Regions from separate parts of the Sporosarcina sp. P25 genome, predicted to be linked through region 1. Evidence: riboswitches for the same ligand, from Rfam matches in the RefSeq annotation. Region 1 holds a riboswitch; each other region holds the start of a gene.
What was found. A riboswitch is a leader RNA that binds a small molecule or an ion and turns the genes downstream of it on or off. The one in region 1 is predicted to bind cobalamin.
Positions count from the first base shown of each region.

Region 2: it holds a riboswitch for cobalamin, as region 1 does, so the genes downstream of both, CSV70_RS01205 (DUF4430 domain-containing protein) here and CSV70_RS14540 (DUF4430 domain-containing protein) in region 1, are expected to answer to the same signal.
Region 3: it holds a riboswitch for cobalamin, as region 1 does, so the genes downstream of both, CSV70_RS00235 (ABC transporter substrate-binding protein) here and CSV70_RS14540 (DUF4430 domain-containing protein) in region 1, are expected to answer to the same signal.

Region 1 is NZ_PDYV01000022.1:29,235-35,370, forward strand. It holds gene CSV70_RS14525 (O-acetylhomoserine aminocarboxypropyltransferase/cysteine synthase family protein) at 1-43, shown strand, start outside; gene CSV70_RS14530 (glycine betaine uptake BCCT transporter) at 92-1,579, opposite strand; gene CSV70_RS16625 (hypothetical protein) at 1,950-2,126, shown strand; cobalamin riboswitch at 2,268-2,452, shown strand; gene CSV70_RS14540 (DUF4430 domain-containing protein) at 2,597-4,705, shown strand; gene CSV70_RS14545 (S-layer homology domain-containing protein) at 4,818-6,136, shown strand, end outside.
Region 2 is NZ_PDYV01000001.1:252,315-258,450, forward strand. It holds gene CSV70_RS01190 (ABC transporter substrate-binding protein) at 1-490, opposite strand, end outside; gene CSV70_RS01195 (ABC transporter permease) at 487-1,239, opposite strand; gene CSV70_RS01200 (ABC transporter ATP-binding protein) at 1,236-2,003, opposite strand; TPP riboswitch at 2,091-2,188, opposite strand; cobalamin riboswitch at 2,330-2,517, shown strand; gene CSV70_RS01205 (DUF4430 domain-containing protein) at 2,640-6,068, shown strand.
Region 3 is NZ_PDYV01000001.1:39,729-45,864, forward strand. It holds gene CSV70_RS00220 (transglycosylase domain-containing protein) at 1-1,023, opposite strand, end outside; gene CSV70_RS00225 (YwiB family protein) at 1,182-1,598, shown strand; gene argS (arginine--tRNA ligase) at 1,595-3,262, shown strand; cobalamin riboswitch at 3,912-4,038, shown strand; gene CSV70_RS00235 (ABC transporter substrate-binding protein) at 4,180-5,166, shown strand; gene CSV70_RS00240 (FecCD family ABC transporter permease) at 5,159-6,136, shown strand, end outside.

The DNA of each region.
Region 1 (6,136 bases):
TATTGCGGATTTGAAGCAAGCAATCGAAAAAGTGGCAAACTAATATATGAAAAAGAACACCGTCGCTAGTGCGATGGTGTTCTTTTCTCTACTAACGCTTTATTCGTTTCTTTTCATCTTTTAGTGATTTGAACAGCGAGACGACCATCATAATGAGGATGATGGAGAATGGCAAAGCGGCAATAATGATGACGTTTTGCAGTGCATCCAATCCTCCGACATATAATAGAATGATGGCGATGGCAGATTGAATTACGCCCCATACAACTTTCAAATTATTTGGTGGAGTCAATGAACCATATGACGACTGCATGCCGAGCACAAATGTAGCCGAATCCGCTGAAGTGATAAAGAACGATGTAATCAACAAAATGGCAATGACTGATATGACGAATGACAAAGGCAATTCGCTGAACATCTCAAAGATTGTCAGTTCAGTTGCACTTGCAGCCAAGTCGACAATTCCAGCTTTTTGCGTTTCAATTGCTGTCGTACCAAATGCTGTGAACCAGATCATACTCAACACAGTAGGAACAACTAGCACGCCAATCATGAACTCGCGAATCGTTCTACCTTTTGATACGCGGGCAATGAACATCCCGACAAATGGTGCCCAAGCTATCCACCAAGCCCAGTAGAATAGAGTCCACCCATTTAGCCAAGTACGATTTTCAGGAGTGAGCGGTGCAGTACGGAAACTCATACGTATGAGATTTTCCAGGTAGCCACCAATGGAATCCGTGAACATGTTGAAAATCAATAAAGTTGGTCCAAGCACGATCATGAAAATTAACAATGCCAAAGCTAAAATCATATTGGCATTGGATAAAATTTTAATTCCTTTTCCAAGTCCACTCCACGCAGATATAAGGAATAATACTGTTACCACTGCAATGATAAAGAATTGGGACCAGAAGCCTATTGATACACCGAATAAGTAATTGAGCCCGGCGTTTATTTGGACAGCTCCAAAGCCAAGTGATGTCGCCACACCGAAAACGGTGGCAAAAATAGCGAAGACGTCAATGACTGTGCCGAGCTTTCCATCTACTCGATCACCAAAAATTGGACGAAGTGTAACGGAGATTAATCCAGGTTGTCCTTTGCGGAATTGGAAATATGCCAATACTAAAGCGGTCATACCGTATACAGACCAAGCATGGAAACCCCAATGGAAAAATGTCGACTGCATTGCTTCTTTATAAGCAGCTTTTGTTTCAGGAGCTTCTGTAGCAGGACTTACTGCGTAATGCGAAAGAGGTTCGGCCGCCCCGTAGAACACGAGTCCGATTCCCATACCAGCGGAAAATAACATCGCTAACCATGAAAACATGGAAAACTGCGGTCTGTCATTATCCTTTCCTAATCGGATTTTCCCGATCGGACTGAATATCAAGAATACCGAAATGAAGAATAACATGGAGACGGTCAGTAAGTAATACCAGCCGAATGAATCCGAAATAAAGTCCTTAATAGCGGACGTGATTTCTTCGAAGTGTGTAGGGGCAATGACGCCGTATCCCACTGCCAATATGACGGCCACTAATGTAATGTAAAATGTTATAGAAGTTTTTTTCATAGTTCCTCCTTTTTTGAACGTAGTCTGAGAAATGAGCTAAGTACATAATCGAAACAGTAGAATAAAATTGCACACATACATTTGATAATACCCGTTTTGCCGCTCATGTAAACGCTGAAAAATGTCGGTTTATTGCCGGATTAATCGCAAATACAAATAAAAAAGACGAGAGAAATTTCCTTCTCGTCCAATATGTAAGTTGGTTCTGTAGTGTCATTCATGTACTTGCCCAGAATCATCAGCTTGTGCTTGTGACAGTATACATGAAACGTATGGGTGATTTCCACCCTAACGAATGATTTCACTTCACACAATAAAAACCATAGCCATGTTATACTATAGAAACGAAAGAAATGAGGAGGAGATTTTCGTGCAATATTCACAACCTAAGATGCTGCAGCTCGTAAAGCATAGCCCAGAGTTAAATAGAAAATTGAAAGCGATTATGAAAGAGCATGAGCTGGAGAAAAGCTTTGCATTGAAAGCACTTTATCATGCAGAAGTGAAAGACGGCGGAGTCTATCAGCGAGATTATCAGGAGCTATAAGTTTACACTCCCTTATATAGCGTATGAAGTAATAGATAGTGTTCACAAGAAGACTGATGAGAGATTCTTTTCATCGGTCTTTTATACTATTCATTTGAAATAACAAAAAATAGCGGGTGTGCTTGTGATATACTAGTTGTAAATTGAATAGAATATTTTGGTTCTTTGCATTATTGTAAAGATGAAAAAGGAAACAGGTGAAAATCCTGTACGGTCCGGCCACTGTAAATGGGAAGTATCTTCAAAATACCACTGGTGAAATACTGGGAAGGTTGAAGATGTGATGATCCATAAGTCAGGAGACTTGCCAAAATACCATGCGTTACGCCTCCCAGGAAGAGGTATGCATATTGTATCGGATTTACTAAGTTATTAGCCAAAGTCTGCCTATACATAGTGCCCTTGTCTCTTTCTGGAGTCAAGGGCTTTTTTACGTTCAATTTATGATACTAGTATGAGGGGGAAACCATTTGTTTAAGCGTTATGTATCTATCATCGCAAGTGTTTTACTAGCAGTAATGATGCTGTTGCCTGTCACAAGTTCAGTTGCTTTAGCTACCACGGATGTCCAACAAAGTGAAGTAAGTCCGCAAGCCGCTAATTACATGGTAGATGTGGAAGTAGAAGGTTTATCGGGAGTAATTTTAAAAGAAGCGATTGAAGTTACAGCAGGGCAAAATGCTTTAGAGGCATTGAAGAAAGCACTAGATAGTAAGAGCGTCCATTACACTGTTCAAGAAAGTGATTTTGGAGCTTATGTAACTTCCATTAATAATGAAGAAGCAGGGTCATTAGGTGGCTGGGATGGCTGGAATTATACAATAAACGGACAAGCACCTGCTATTGGTGCTGCTGCATATGTATTAAAAAATACTGATCAAGTGAAATTCTTTTACAGTCGTTGGGCAGCCCTTTCTACACCTACTAGTCTTGTAGAAGGTAGTAACAACCCTGCGATTACAGTGAATCTTATAGGTGATACTTTTACACCGGCAGCGCTAGAATCGGAATATTGGACTGTCGGACAATCGGGATTGACTATTTCTAAAATTACTCAAGACACAGATCAGCAAGTGACGATTCAATTGGAAGGCACCGTACAACATGAAAACTTCACGCTTAATGCTGCTAAAGCAACAGTTGTAGGAAAAGCAGCGGAAGCACTACACATTACTGTAGTGGCAAGTCAAACGCGTGTACCCGAAGCAATTGAAAAAGTTACAGATTACATACTGAGTAAATCAGTATCGAGCGAGTGGTTGGCAGTTGGTTTAGCAAAAGCAGGGGTAGCTGTTCCGAACAGCTATGAAGCCGTATTTGATAATAATGTCCAACAACAAATTGTTGATAACTTAGAACGACTAAAAATAACAGATGCAGAACGTTTGACGATAGCTGCGGCAGCGATAGGGAGAGACCCTAAGAACGTCAATGGTATAGATTTACTCGATAAAATCTATAACAGTATAGATATAAGAAACGTAGATACTATGACACGCCAAGGAACGAATGGTTTAATTTTCGCATTGATTGCACTCGATACAAAAAACTATGAAGTTCCAAAAGATGCAAGATGGAATCGTGAAAAAATAGTCGCATCCCTTTTAAGTTATCAAAGAGATGACGGTGCATGGAGTTTATCTACAAGCAATACAGGCTCTGCAAGCTATGACATAACGGCGATGGCACTTATTGGTTTAGCACCTTACAAGGAACAACCAGCCGTCAACAAAGCTATCGAGAAAGCCGTGACATTTTTGTCTAAAAACCAAGGTCCTACCGGCGGATTTGATGAAGCGTTCGTAGGCGGTATTTCTAGTGAAGCAACTTCACAAGTTATCATTGGTTTGACAGCCAATAACATCGATCCACAAGGTGAACAGTTTACAAAGAATGGCATCAACTTGATAGATCACCTGCTAAGCTTCCAAACAGAAAATGGAGGCTTCAAACATACTGTAACAGGTTCGACAGATGGTATGGCTACAGAGCAAGCGCTTCAAGGCCTTGTAGCATTTGATTTATTCACAAAAGGTGAAGGCCGATTATATGATTTTTCGGATCAACCCATGCGACTTGAAGTTTCAAGTCATTCAACTCTTCAAGGAATTGTGAATAATAGCCTTCTACATGTGCAGAAAAACAAAAATGAAGCTTGGTCTTCCATCTTTATTGAAAATACCGAAATGATTGAAGGGTATTATGTTGTGCAAGCTGGAGAAAAAGGTACCCAAAAAGAAACAAGGATTCCTAAAGGAGCGAAAAAAGTATTCATAGTAGATAATGATCGTCCATATCGCTATTTCGATGCGAAAGTAGTAGCACCCTCTCATGAGTTTACAGTCACATTTAACAAAGAAATACAAGATTCAAAAGAGAATCTGGATAAAATCTATGTAGAAGATGTAACAGGTAAGCGTGTGCCAGTTACCGTAAAAGCGAATGGTTTAAAAGCTACCGTTACACCTGAAACAGACTATCAGAAAGGGCAGTTGTATTCTCTAGTTGTGATTGATCCCGTCTCTACAGAAGGAAAAACATTAAAACAAGCAGCTCGACAACTATTCATCATTAAATAAGGAGGTATGCTTTATTTCTATTATTAAAAACTTCACAAAAATAACGGTAGCATTCGCATTAGCGAGTGCCGCCATCCTCGTGCCGGTTTCTCCTTCATTTGCAGAGCAACCGATGCCGATTTATGAAAATCAAGCAACGCAGACGCTACAGCATTCTATTACGATTTCTCCTACGGAAGTTCCGATGCCGTTGTCAACTGTGGCCGTAGAAGAAGGCGATACGGTTCTAAGCGTACTAAAACGCAGTGTCAAAGCTAATAATATTTCGATGTCATATCGTGGGGGAGAGCATGAAAGTGCATATGTCGAAGGGATCCAAGGCGTATTTGAATTCGATCGTGGACAAGGCAGCGGTTGGATGTACAGCGTTAACGGCATCTTCCCGAATCGTGGAGCGGGTGTCATCAAGCTCATCCCTGGCGATAAAGTGGAGTGGAAATATACGATTGACTTAGGTAAGGATTTAAACGCCGATCTGTTTCCTTTCCGAGAGGACTTGGAGCCGAAAATCTCTGTGTCAGGAGTTACATCGGGAGCAACAGTTACACAGTCTGCTCTTTCCTTCCAAGTAAATGCAGCGAGTTATTTCGGAACAGTACTTCAACCTACAGTAACTGTAAACGGCAAACCAGCAGTAGTCACAGGGAACACAGTAAATACCGTGTTGCAGAGTGGCGAGAACAACATTGTCTTAAAGGCAACGGATAAGAAGGATGATACGGTTACAAAAACAGTGAAGGTGACGTATGCACCTAATACTAATCCTGAACCGAACCCGTTACCCAATCCAGAACCTAATCCGAATCCACCACCAGAGCCTCCGGTAGTGAAGCCGGATCCAAAACCAGAACCAGAATCACCATCGATTAAAGATTACTCAAAGCTTGTCAATTCAGCGATTAGCCAGGCAAGTGTACAAATGCTTGCAGGCACAATCGACAGTGAATGGCAGGCAATTGGACTGGTGAAAGCAGGTAAGAAAGTACCTGCTTCCTATACAAAAGAATTCTATGACCATTTGCAAGACCAAGTGATTAGCAGGTCTGGCAAAGGTCGTATGAAGATTACGGATGTACAGCGTTTAACCATGGCGGCTTCAGCAATCGGTATTGATCCGACGAATGCAGATGGCAAAGGCTTTAACTTAATTGACAAAATTGTGAATAGCGAAAAGCATATGACGGGTGCTGATAGCCTGACATACCAAGGGAATAACGGAATCATTTTCGCGTTAATTGCACTCGATTCAAGAAGTTACCAAGTGCCAAACAACTCGAAATGGACACGTGAAAAACTAGTTGCGGAATTATTGAAATACCAAAAAGATGACGGATCGTGGAGCTTGGCGACGAGTAAGGAAGGATCGACAAGCTATGACATTACGGCGATGGCATTGATCGGTATTGCGCCGTATACAGATCAGCCGGAAGT
Region 2 (6,136 bases), on a different contig from region 1:
CGTCATTCGTTACCATCGTTTTAATCAGAGATTCGTTCAGTGGAATTCCAGGATAGCCAACTGTTTTGCCTTCGAGATCTTTAGGTGATTGAATCGAGCTTTCTTCCAACATGACTGTGTAATTAAGCGGCTCACGTACGATGGAGGCAATCGCTTTAACCGGAATATTTTCATTTGCTTGCGCTAAAATGACGTCCGGTTGGTAATACAATCCAAGTGTCACTTTACCAGCTGCGGTCAAGTTCATTGGGTCGGTCGGATTGGCAGGGAATTGAATGTCCACTTCCACGTTTTCTTCATTAAAAAATCCTTTTTCTTGCGCAACATATATATAGCTATGTACGGCATTCGGATACCAGTCGAGCATAATGCTGACTTTTTTCTTTTCATTGTTCGGTGTCTCTTCTTGATTGGCAGGGGTTGTATCATTTGTACATCCCACTAGAAGTAGAAGAAGACACGTGATGCTAAGGAACAGACGTTTTTTCATTGATGATTCCTCCATTGTAAAAAGTATTTTTCTATTACGACAACGAGTAAAAAGAAGATAATGCCTACTGCCGAAAGCAAGACGATCGGTGCGAATACAGCAGCACTATCAAATTGCGTCATCATTCTTCTGCTGAAATACCCAAGTCCTGCCTGCGCGCCTAACCATTCTCCAATGGCCGCACCGATTACGCTAAGTGTGACCGCCACTTTGAGTCCAGAGAAGAAAGATGGCAAAGCGGAAGGTAGGTCTAGCTTATAGAAGATATCTTTGGCGGATGCGCCCATTGTCAACATTAACTCACGTAAGTTCTTATCTGACGAGCGTAAGCCGTCGAATACGCTGACGGTGATCGGGAAAAAAGTGATCAAGACGGTGACTGCGACTTTACTCCAAATGCTGTAGCCGAACCACAAGACAAAAATCGGTGCAAGCGCAATGACAGGAATCGTTTGCGACGCGATCAAAATAGGGTAAAATGCTTGCTCAATTGGTTTCTTACTATACATCGCAATCGCTAGTGTGGATCCGATGATGATCGAAATCGATAAGCCGATCAAAATAGTTAAAGCAGTCGGAGGTAAGTGATGGATAAACAGCTCCGTTTTCAGCTCCCATAATCTAATCAGAATCGCTGAAGGGGACGGAAAGAGGAAACTTTTGTCGTAAAGTCGCGCTGCGATTTCCCATACGCCAAGTAGCATCGCGACGAGAAGTATAGACCAACTATACGAAGTCATCTTCTTCATAGCCGCGCCTCCGAACGAAGCTCGCTGATCAGTTGCTCTTTCAGTTCCATCAGTTCCGGTCGTGCCAAGTCTCGCATAGTGCGTGGTCGGCTGAGAGGTACGACGACTTCGCGAATCGCCTGTACCGGTTTTTCAGCAAGTACAAAGATGCGATCAGATAGGAATAAGGCTTCGTCAATATCATGTGTGATGAAGACGATCGTTTTATCGAGCTTCTGCCATTGATCGATTAGCCACTCTTGCATCGTCAGCCGCGTGATCGCATCTAGTGCACTAAATGGCTCGTCCAATAATAAAATATTTGAGCCGGTCAGGATTGTGCGCAAAAAAGAAACACGTTGTCGCATCCCGCCTGATAAGTTTCCAGGATAGGCGTTTTCTTCTCCTGCCAGTCCGAAGTCAGCAAGTAACTGGATGATTTCATCGGAAGAAGGTTTACGTTTTTGAAGCTCTACAGGTAATTGAACATTTTCAAGAATCGTCCGCCACGGCATGAGTAAGTCTTGCTGCGGCATATACCCAACCTTGCCTAACCGCTTCGTTGTCACTACTCCGTCCAATAAAATCTGTCCACTGTCAGGGTTCTCTAGGCCAGTGATGAGTCGAAATAACGTGCTTTTGCCATAGCCGCTTGGTCCAATGATGCTAACGAATTCGCCTTCCTTCACGTGCCAGTCAACTTGATCGAAAATAACAGTTGGTTTCGAAGCTTTCGTTGCTTGATAATGAAAAGAGACATTAGTAAACTCTAAAACTTTATTCATCATATTCTTACCACTTCTCATTTCTTAAAAAAATTCACACAAAAAAACCACTTCTCTATGCGAAGCGGTTGCATAGTACGGATAAAATCCGTCATATGTCCACTTCCCTCCGCTAGCATTATCTAGAGCAGGTTCAAGGGTTAAGGCGAACGCCTCTCTCAGCAAAAGCACCCCTAGTGTTTATCCATCTCTTATCGTTACATAGTCTGAAAAGATAGTCAAGATAGCGTTGAGAGAAATCGGTATAGGATAGAAGCCTGTATAATACATGAACCGTCAAATATTACGCTATTGCAATTGTTATGTCGACTCCTTATGATAAAGAGGAGTTTATAGCGTATTTTGGTGTCTTGCTAGTTTGCAAGACTTAAAAAGGAATCAGGTGAAAATCCTGAACGGTCCGGCCACTGTAATTGGAAAGTGACTTCAGACAACCACTGGTATTCGTACTGGGAAGGTTGAAGTTGCGTTTGTATCCAAAAGTCAGGAGACTTACCATAATACCATGCTTACAACCTTCCGGAAAAAGGTGTGTATGTGGTGTTGTATTAGGTACGTCTAAACACGCATCCATCCATCCTTGTCTCTTTCCGGAGGCGGGATTTTTTTATTGAAAAAAATAGGGGGTAGGAGTCGTTGAAGAAAGGTAGTCGAGTAAGTAAGGTATTATCTGTGTTGCTAAGTTTGATGTTGGTATTGTCGTTTGTAACTCCGGTGGTACAAGCAGTTGATACAGGTGTAGAGAATACAAAAGGAACGGTTGCCGAGCAGACAGATGTGGAAGACTTATTAGCTAAAACCGTTCAGTTTTATAAAAACAAAGAGATGAAACTGGATTCGTGGCAAACATTAGTCGGGCTTTACGCAGCAGGTGAAGATCTGAATGATGGCGAGTGGGTATTACCAGAATGGCAAAAAAAAGAGCCAAGTCATTTGGAACCTATACATTATGGTACAGAACATATTCGCTATATCTTCGGGTTACTCGCAATGAACGAAGATCCAGCCGATGCATGGGAAACGAAGCGTAATCTTTATGTAGAATTAGCATCGCAACAAAACAAAGATACAGGCGCATTTGGTGGCATTAATAAACATATGTGGGCATTGCTTGCGATGGATACAGGCGAACGTCTAGGAGCCAATTTAGGCGAGTGGAATAAAGATACGAAACAAAAAGCACTACAATTTTTACTCGATAAGCAAAATGAAGATGGCGGATATTCATTCAGCGGTACGGTTTCAGACCCAGATATGACAGGTATGGGCATGATCGCATTGTCTAATTATCAAGGGGAAGAAGCGGCGGATGCAGCTATTGAAAGAACGAAGGACTTACTACGAGCTAGACAACTAGACTTACAGACGGGTGGATTTAATTCGCCAGGTAAATTTGGAATGGGCGATAATGCCAATTCAACAGCGACAGCGATTTGGGGTCTAGCTGCAGTAAATGAAAACGTACTAGCAGAGAAATGGCATATTGGAAATCAGACAGTAGTAGATGCAATAAAAGGTTTCCAGTTAGAAGATGGCTCATATAAGTGGAAAGTGACTGATAAGAAAACCAACTTAATGGCGACTGAGCAAGTATTACTTGCGCTAGCAGACATAAATGCGGGAAGTTCAGTTTGGAATCGAATTGCTTTAAAAGCAGAGCAGCCTACAGCCCACGTGAAAATCGATGGATTAGATGGCTCTATTCTTTCAGAAACTGAAGTCACATTCGAAGAAGACAGTACGGTTGTACAAGTTGTTGAACAGTTGTTACAGGAACAAGATATTCCTTTTGAGATAGATGAACTGAAAAAGAATTTTGTGTCGATTAATGACATTCAAAATGGAAGCTTACATGGCACTGATCAGTGGGTGGTGGAAGTAAATGAAGGATCATCTACTTCACTAATCGATACTATAGTGAACGAACAGGATAAGATTCACATTTTTTATAAACGCAATGCAGTTTTCAAATCCAACACGAAGTTGAAAGTCGGGGACAAGAATCCGACTATTGAACTCACATTACATGGAGACGCGTTTACGGAAGCGGCCTCAGACGCTAGTAACTGGACTATAGGTAATAGAGGCCTAACAGTTGGCTCCGTTACCGTTGAAAGTAACCAGAAAGTACTTCTACATGTGCAAGGCGAAGTACCAAATGAAGTGTTATCCATAACGGGACTTGCTGAAGCAGTGCATTCAAATGTAAACACTACCGCAAATATATCTTCGGTGGAACCAGTAGTAAGCCGTTCGGTAGACGAGATGCTCGCGGATACGTTACGTTTTTATGAAGTAGAGAGATATAATAAGGATAACTTTAGATGGGGTATGCCGGGAATTAGTTGGACGGAACTGGTTGGATTGGGCGCATCTAGTTCGCAATTAATTGATGGTACAGCACGATTACCAGAGTGGATTACTAAAGATCCAGAATTAAATAGTGACGAGTCAGATACAGACCATATCCGTTATATCTTTGGTTTGCTGGCAGTAGGGAAGGATCCAACTACTGCGTGGGAAACGAATCGTAATCTGTATGCAGAGTTAGCGGCACAACAAAAAGCAGATGGATCAATTGGTCCTATAAATAAACACGCCTGGGCGATGCTCGCTTTAGATACAGGTATGAAGCGTGGGCAGGACGTAGGAACATGGAATGCTGAAGCGAAAGAAAAAGCGTTACAACATTTGTTAAAGCAAGAAAAGGAAAAGGGTGGATTTTCTCTTTCATTAAACGTACAAGACAAAGCTGATCCCGATATGACAGCGATGGTCTTATTGGCACTAGCAAATTATCAAGATGATAGTGCGGTGAATACAGCCATTGAACGAGCAAAACACGTCTTACGCGAACAACAACTGGATACAGCTGGCTGGGGCGCTTGGGGAGAAAACTCCAACAGTATTGCGACTGTCATTTCAGGACTGGTTGCGTCAGGAGAAGACGTTACATCTATCGAATGGCAAAAAGATGGGAAATCACCTGTAGATGCATTAAGCAAATTCCAAATGAAAAATGGAGCATTTGCATTCACTTTACCAGCCGATAAATGGGTCAATACGATAGCTGTCGAACAATCTTTAATTGCACTACAAGAAATTAAAACGGGTAAATCTGTCTGGCAACAATTTTCTGAAGAAGAAACTATAGAGCCACCAGTACATCCAACGAATATTACATTTTCCGTAGAAACACGAACAATGAATATGGGGGATATTATTAGCCCAAAACAGTTGGAAATTGAGTCGGGGGATACGGCGTTCACTGTACTACAACGTGAAGTAGAAAGTGGCTCAATACCAATCAAATTTACTGGTATAGGTCCAACCCTATACGTGAAAAGTATTAATAATGTAGCGGAATTTCATGGCGGTCCGCTAAGTGGCTGGATGTATTCAGTCAATGGTGAATTCCCGCAGTATAGTGCTGGAATTTATGAATTAAAGAAAGACGATATTTTACGTTGGCAGTATACAACGAACTTAGGAGCAGATCTAGGAGATGATTGGAATCCTATACCGAACCCTGAACTCTCACTCAAATCACCTGAAAATGTAAAAGCGACAATTACAGATAGGAAGCTTCAAATTCAAGTGATAGATGAAAAGACTGGAGAACTGCACCCGGCAAAAGTAGAAAAAACAGAAGTGGTTGACGGAAAGATGATCGTTCAAATCGGGGAAGCGGGTAAAGTGCTGGATGCAGTTGAAGGTCTCGAACTGTCTTCAGAAATACTGCAAGTTGTAGTGATCGAAAATGATCAACCCTATACGTATTTCGATTCTGAAAATGAAGTTCAAACGATGAAAGAGTGGACTATCACGTTTTCAGATACATTACAACATGATGCTGCGAACTTAGAAAAAGTAGTCGTGAGAAATGCAATGGGTGAAATGGTTACGGTTTCTACAACACTCGGAGAAGATGGGAAATCAGTAAAAATCAAGCCGATTGCTAGATATACTAAAGGCGAACTCTATTATTTAACGATTACCGAAGTGAAATCAGCAAACGATAAAGTAATCAAAGAACCGATTCGCAAAGTATTTATAATCGAATAAAAAATTGAAGACTATCATACAAGTCAGTACCATATGGCTTGTATGGTAGTCTTTTGTGTAATATCTTG
Region 3 (6,136 bases), on a different contig from region 1:
CATCGACGTGACGAAACCCGTGTCTGCAGCCATGGAGATGAATCCAACTTGCAGGTCATTTGCAGGCATCGCTTGTTTAATGGCTTGTTCCGCGGCTTGCTGGTGCTGTTGATTCAACGTCGTTCGGATTTGCCAGCCACCTTCTGCGGGTACACGGCCTTTAGACGCGAGGATATCTTCCGCCTGTTGCCATGCAGCATCCAAAAAATAAGGAGCCACTTGCTTCATATCTTTCCAACTCTCTGTTTTTAGCACAATTCTCTCCTCCACCGCGCGTTCCTTTTGCGCAGTTGAAATATAATCATATTGCTCCATTTGATCGAGTACGAGCAGTTGGCGGTTGCGTGAATTCTCGGGATTATCAAGAGGTGAATAAATGGAAGGACCTTTTGCGATTGCTGCAATCGTGGCGGCCTCTTCCAATGTCAGCTCTTTCGCGGCTTTAGAAAAATAAAACCGGCTGGCCGCTTCCACACCGTACATTCCATGACCGAAGTAGACAGTATTTAAATAACCTTCCAAAATCGTATCCTTGTCATAGAAAATTTCGAGGCGATAAGCAAACAGCGCCTCATGGATTTTTCGTGTCCAAGACTTTTCGTGTGTTAAATACAGATTCCGCGCATATTGCATGGTAATCGTACTCGCACCTTGCGCCTTGCTCATCGTTTTAACGTCCTTCAGAATGGCACCGGCAAGTCGTTTATAATCAAATCCATTATGCGAATAAAATTTCTTATCTTCTGTTGCTACAAAAGCATCTGTCAGAAAAGGGGATATATCGGACAGCTTCATCCAATACCGTCTATGTTGTGAAAAGTGATCCCCGATCTGATGCCCACTATGATCGAGGAACAATGAAGCCTTTGGTACGCTCAATGAAGGGGCACCAAGTACTTGGGCATATATTCGAAGGGCGATTAAGACAGTCACGATCGCGGCTATCGACGTGATCGACAGGGATAATACAATCTTTTTCCACCTTTTTCTATTAGTGGACTTTATATAATCGGTACGTTTCATTGCTCATCACATCCCGTTCCATTCAGTATCTTTTGACAGTATGGGACGGTTATGGACGGATTAAACGGACTGTAGGAAAAGTTTAGACGTGTAACATTGAAACTGGTGCCGGAAGAAGTGTATAATGAGTGAATCTATTTACTTAAGGCGGTGAACGAATGGAAGCGCCAAAAATGGAAGTTCAGCTCCGTTCCGTTATTCAACATCCAGACCAGCAAGCGGAAACGCATACGATGCAGGCAACTGGAGAACTCATTGAGAAAAAAGGACAGGCCTATTTATTGTTTGAAGAACGAACAGAAGGAATGCCAGTAGTCCGAACGACCGTGAAATTACATGCTGAAGATGCCTTCATCATGCGTAAAGGCGGCGTGCAGATGCGATTGCCGTTCAGACAAGACGATATGCGCCTCGGCACGTACGGTAATGGCCCTGCAGTTATGGATTTAGCCGTTTATACCAATCAACTGGAGTGGGTTCCTGGACGCTTTACGGTAGCGTACGACTTACATTCAGAAGAAAGCTTATTAGGGAAATACCATTTGACAATAACCTACTCGGAGGTAACACAATGAATGCAGTAGAGCAGATTCAACATGAAATTAAAGAAGCATTGCACCAAGCCATTGAGAAAGCGCAACTAGTCGAAAGTGCAGATATTCCCGACATTAAATTGGAATCACCAAGAAGTAAAGAGAACGGAGATTATGCAGCGAATATCGCTATGCAGTTGACAAAACTAGCGAAAAAGCCGCCACGTGCAATTGCGGAAAGTATTTTAGAGCACCTCGATACGAAGAACACCGCAATCGACTCCATTGAAATCGCTGGACCTGGCTTCCTCAATATCCGCTTGAAAACAGACAGCCTCGGGGATATCGTGAAATCTGTCCTGGATCAAGGAGCAGACTACGGACGTTCCGATAGCGGACAGCAACAGAAGATCCAAGTTGAATTCGTATCAGCGAACCCAACAGGCGATTTGCACTTAGGACACGCACGTGGGGCATCCCTTGGAGATTCATTATGTAATATTCTCGACAAAGCAGGCTATGACGTAGCGCGTGAATACTATATCAATGATGCAGGTAATCAAATAAATAATTTAGCGTTATCGATCGACGTTCGTTATTTCGAAGCACTTGGATTGGAAAAAGAAATGCCAGAAGATGGCTATCGCGGCGCAGATATTATTACGATCGCAAAAGGCCTCGTCGAACAATACGGCGACAAGTATGTCCATGTTCCAGAACAAGAGCGACTTGCATTTTTCCGTGAACACGGCTTGAATATCGAACTGGATAAACTAAAGAAAGACTTGACGGACTTCCGCGTTCATTTCGACAACTGGTTCTCGGAAACGTCTCTATATAACAACGGTAAAATCGATGTTGCGCTCAATAAATTACGTGAAAATGGCCATGTCTTTGAAGAAGACGGTGCTACTTGGTTCCGTTCCACTACATTTGGCGACGATAAAGACCGTGTATTGATCAAACAAGACGGTTCATTCACATACTTAACGCCAGACATTGCTTATCACCAAGACAAGCTGAGTCGTGGATTTGATAAACTTATCAATATTTGGGGAGCAGACCACCACGGATATATTCCACGTATGAAAGCAGCTATCCAGGCGCTTGGCTATGACCGCGACACGCTTGAAGTAGAAGTGGCGCAAATGGTTCAGCTTTACAAAGACGGAGAAAAATTCAAAATGAGCAAACGCACAGGAAAAGCCGTCACATTGCGTGAACTCGTAGAAGAAGTAGGACTAGACGCTGTACGTTATTTCTTCGCGATGCGCTCAGGCGATGCACAAATGGACTTCGATTTAGATTTGGCCGTATCCAAATCCAATGAAAACCCTGTCTACTACGCACAATACGCACACGCACGTATTTGTTCGATCTTGCGTCAGGCAAAAGAACAGAATGTAGAAGCGTCAACAGAAAACGTCACGCTATTGCAAGACGAAAAAGAGTTAGAGCTACTGAAGAAACTCGGTGACTTCCCGAAACTAATCAGCGACTCGGCTCGTATGCGCGCACCGCACCGCGTGACAACTTACATTCAGGAACTAGCAGCTACATTCCATAGTTTCTACAATGCGAACAAGGTGCTAGATCCGGAAAACAAAGACCTTTCCGAAGCACGTTTGGCATTGATTACAGCTACTAAAACAACGATTGCCAACGCGTTGAAACTTGTAGGCGTTGAAGCACCTGAAAGAATGTAATATATCGAAAATGGCCAAGCGGGTTTACTGCTTGGCTTTTTCTTTATGAATGGTAAAGGGGAAGGCAACGTTTCGCTATGTTCCAGGCGGACGCGTTTCGGGAGGGCCCGCGGTAAGCCAACCAGGTCGCTTCGCTTCCTTTTGGTTGTCTCACCTGATCGGGCTAATCCTCCCCGAGTCGCCGCCTTGCACTTCGCTTCACTGGTGTTTCTTTCTTGAGATAGAGAGTGAAGTTCAAGGGCTTACGGGTGATTAAATTTTGAGGTTGGAAAAGGTAAGGCAACGTTTCGCTACGTTCCAGGCGGACGCGTTTGGGAGGGCCCGCGGTGAGCCCCCTAGTCGCTACGCTCCTTTAGTGGTCTCACCTGATCGGGCTAATCCTCCCCGAGTCGCCGCCTTGCACTTCGCTTCACTGGTGTTTCTATCCTGTGATGGAGAGCGAGGTTCAAGGGCTTACGGGTGATTAAATTTTGAGGTGGGAAAGGGGAAGGCAACGTTTCGCAGCGTTCCAGGCGGACGCGTTCGGGAGGTCTCATCGCGAGGCCTCTCAGCAAAGCGTCCCCCTGCTGGAGCCTCACTCCCTATGTCATACCCAAACTCCTCCTATCCCCTGTACAACCAACACTATTATCGCTATAATAAATCATAATTACATATCTTCTAAAAAGGTTCTCGAAAATTGAGATGAAAAGCGAAATCGGTTCAAATCCGATGCGGTCCCGCCACTGTACGTGCGATGCACAAGCCAGGTCACCTGCCTTTTTGGAAAATGAAGTTCCGCAGCAACCTACGAGGATAGGTGTGATGGAAGAGATCACGCATTGATTTCATCCCACCTAATCCTTCGAACTATCGGAGGGTTTTTTTCATGTCTGCGGCTTGCGTAATGCAACACACATATTGAAGGAGGAACACACATGAAGAAGTTTTGGCAACTACTGCTGACGGCTATGCTTGCGGTACTACTACTTGCAGCATGCGGAAGCGACAGTACAAAAGAAGAAACACCGGCAGATAAAAACCAAGCGGGTGAAGAAGCGAAAACAGAACAAGAGTCAACGGATACAACGAGTTACCCATACACCCTGACAGATGCAATTGGCGAAGAAATTACATTTGAACAAGCGCCGGAAACTGTCATTTCATTAATTCCAAGTAACACGGAAATTTTATTCGGTATTGATGCTGGCGATCAAGTCATCGCTGTAACAGAAAACGATGATTATCCTAAAGAAGTAACGGAGCTTGATACCGTAGGGGACTTTACGGTCAACATAGAAAAAGTGATTTCATTGCAACCGGAAGCGGTATTCGCACATGAAATGATGATGGGCTCGAATGAAGAAGGATTGAACCAAATTCGTGACGCAGGCATCCCTGTGATCGTCGTACAGAATGCAGGAACATTTGAAGAGACATATGAAACGATTGAAATGATTGGTGAAGTCATGGACAAAAATGCGGAAGCCAATCAAATCGTCGAAGATATGAAAACGAAAATTGCTGATATCGAAAAGAAAGCAGCAGATATCACGGATAAGAAGCGCGTGTTCGTTGAAAACTCCGATGCACCTGAAATCTATACGGCAGGAAAAGGCACATTCCCACAGCAGTTTTTGGATATCATTAACGCTGAGAACATTGTGACGGAAGAAGGCTGGATTATGATCAGTCCTGAAACGATTGTAGATGAAAATCCGGATGTGATTTTGGCGATCTATAGCTATGTTCCAAATGTCGTAGAAAATATTAAAACGCGTGACGGCTTTGATGCGGTGACTGCGATCAAAGAAGATCAAGTCATTCAACTGGATGAAGATATTACAAGCCGTACAGGTCCACGTTTAGCTGACGGATTAGAATTGTTTGCGAAAGCAATCTATCCTGAGGTATTCGGTGAATAAAACCGTTCTCGCCTACGTCGTGTCGATCGCCACATTGCTTGTGGCGATCTGGCTCGGTGTATCGATCGGTACAGTGAAAATACCAATAGAGACGCTATGGGATCAATCGGACACGACCGCAAGTAATATTTTGTGGAAGATTCGTATGCCGCGTGTGTTGCTGGCTGGAATCGTCGGTGCCTCATTGGCTATTTCAGGGGCTGCTTTTCAAGGGCTACTGAAAAACCCATTAGCTGATCCTTACACCCTCGGAGTGTCATCCGGTGCCTCTGTCGGCGCCGTGATCACACTCTTTTTTGGTATATCGCTGCCGGTCCTTGGCGCTTTCACCTTACCTGTATTTAGTATGATCGGTGCTGCAGTGACGATGTTTTTAGTGATCGGTTTTGCTCGAATGGTCGACCGGTCAATGAAAATGGAAACTATTATTTTAACAGGAATTATTTTCGGTTCATTTCTCGGCTCTGTGTTGTCGCTGATGATCGCGTTGACGCAAGAAGAACTCCGTCAGATTGTTGGTTGGCTTCTTGGTAGCGTATCGATGCGTGGCTGGAATTACATTGTAATGGTCTTGCCGTTTTTCATCATCGGCTCATTCATGCTGTGGCTTAATCGCCGCGAATTGAACGCTTTATTATTCGGTGAAGAACGTGCGCATCATCTTGGAGTCAATGTCAAACAGCGTAAATTGATGATTTTGCTAGGCGGATCGGTATTAACTGGCTCGGCTGTTGCGGTGTCCGGAACAATCGGCTTCGTTGGCCTAGTTGTCCCCCATATGACACGTATGTTATGGGGCTCCGATCACCGTCATGTACTGCCGTTATCATTATGTAACGGTGCATCATTATTGATCATTTGCGATCTCGTAGCACGAACGATTATTTCACCGGCTGAATTACCGGTCGGTGTCATTACAGCATTCATTGGCGCTCCGGTGTTTGCCTATATCTTTTACAAACAACGTAGA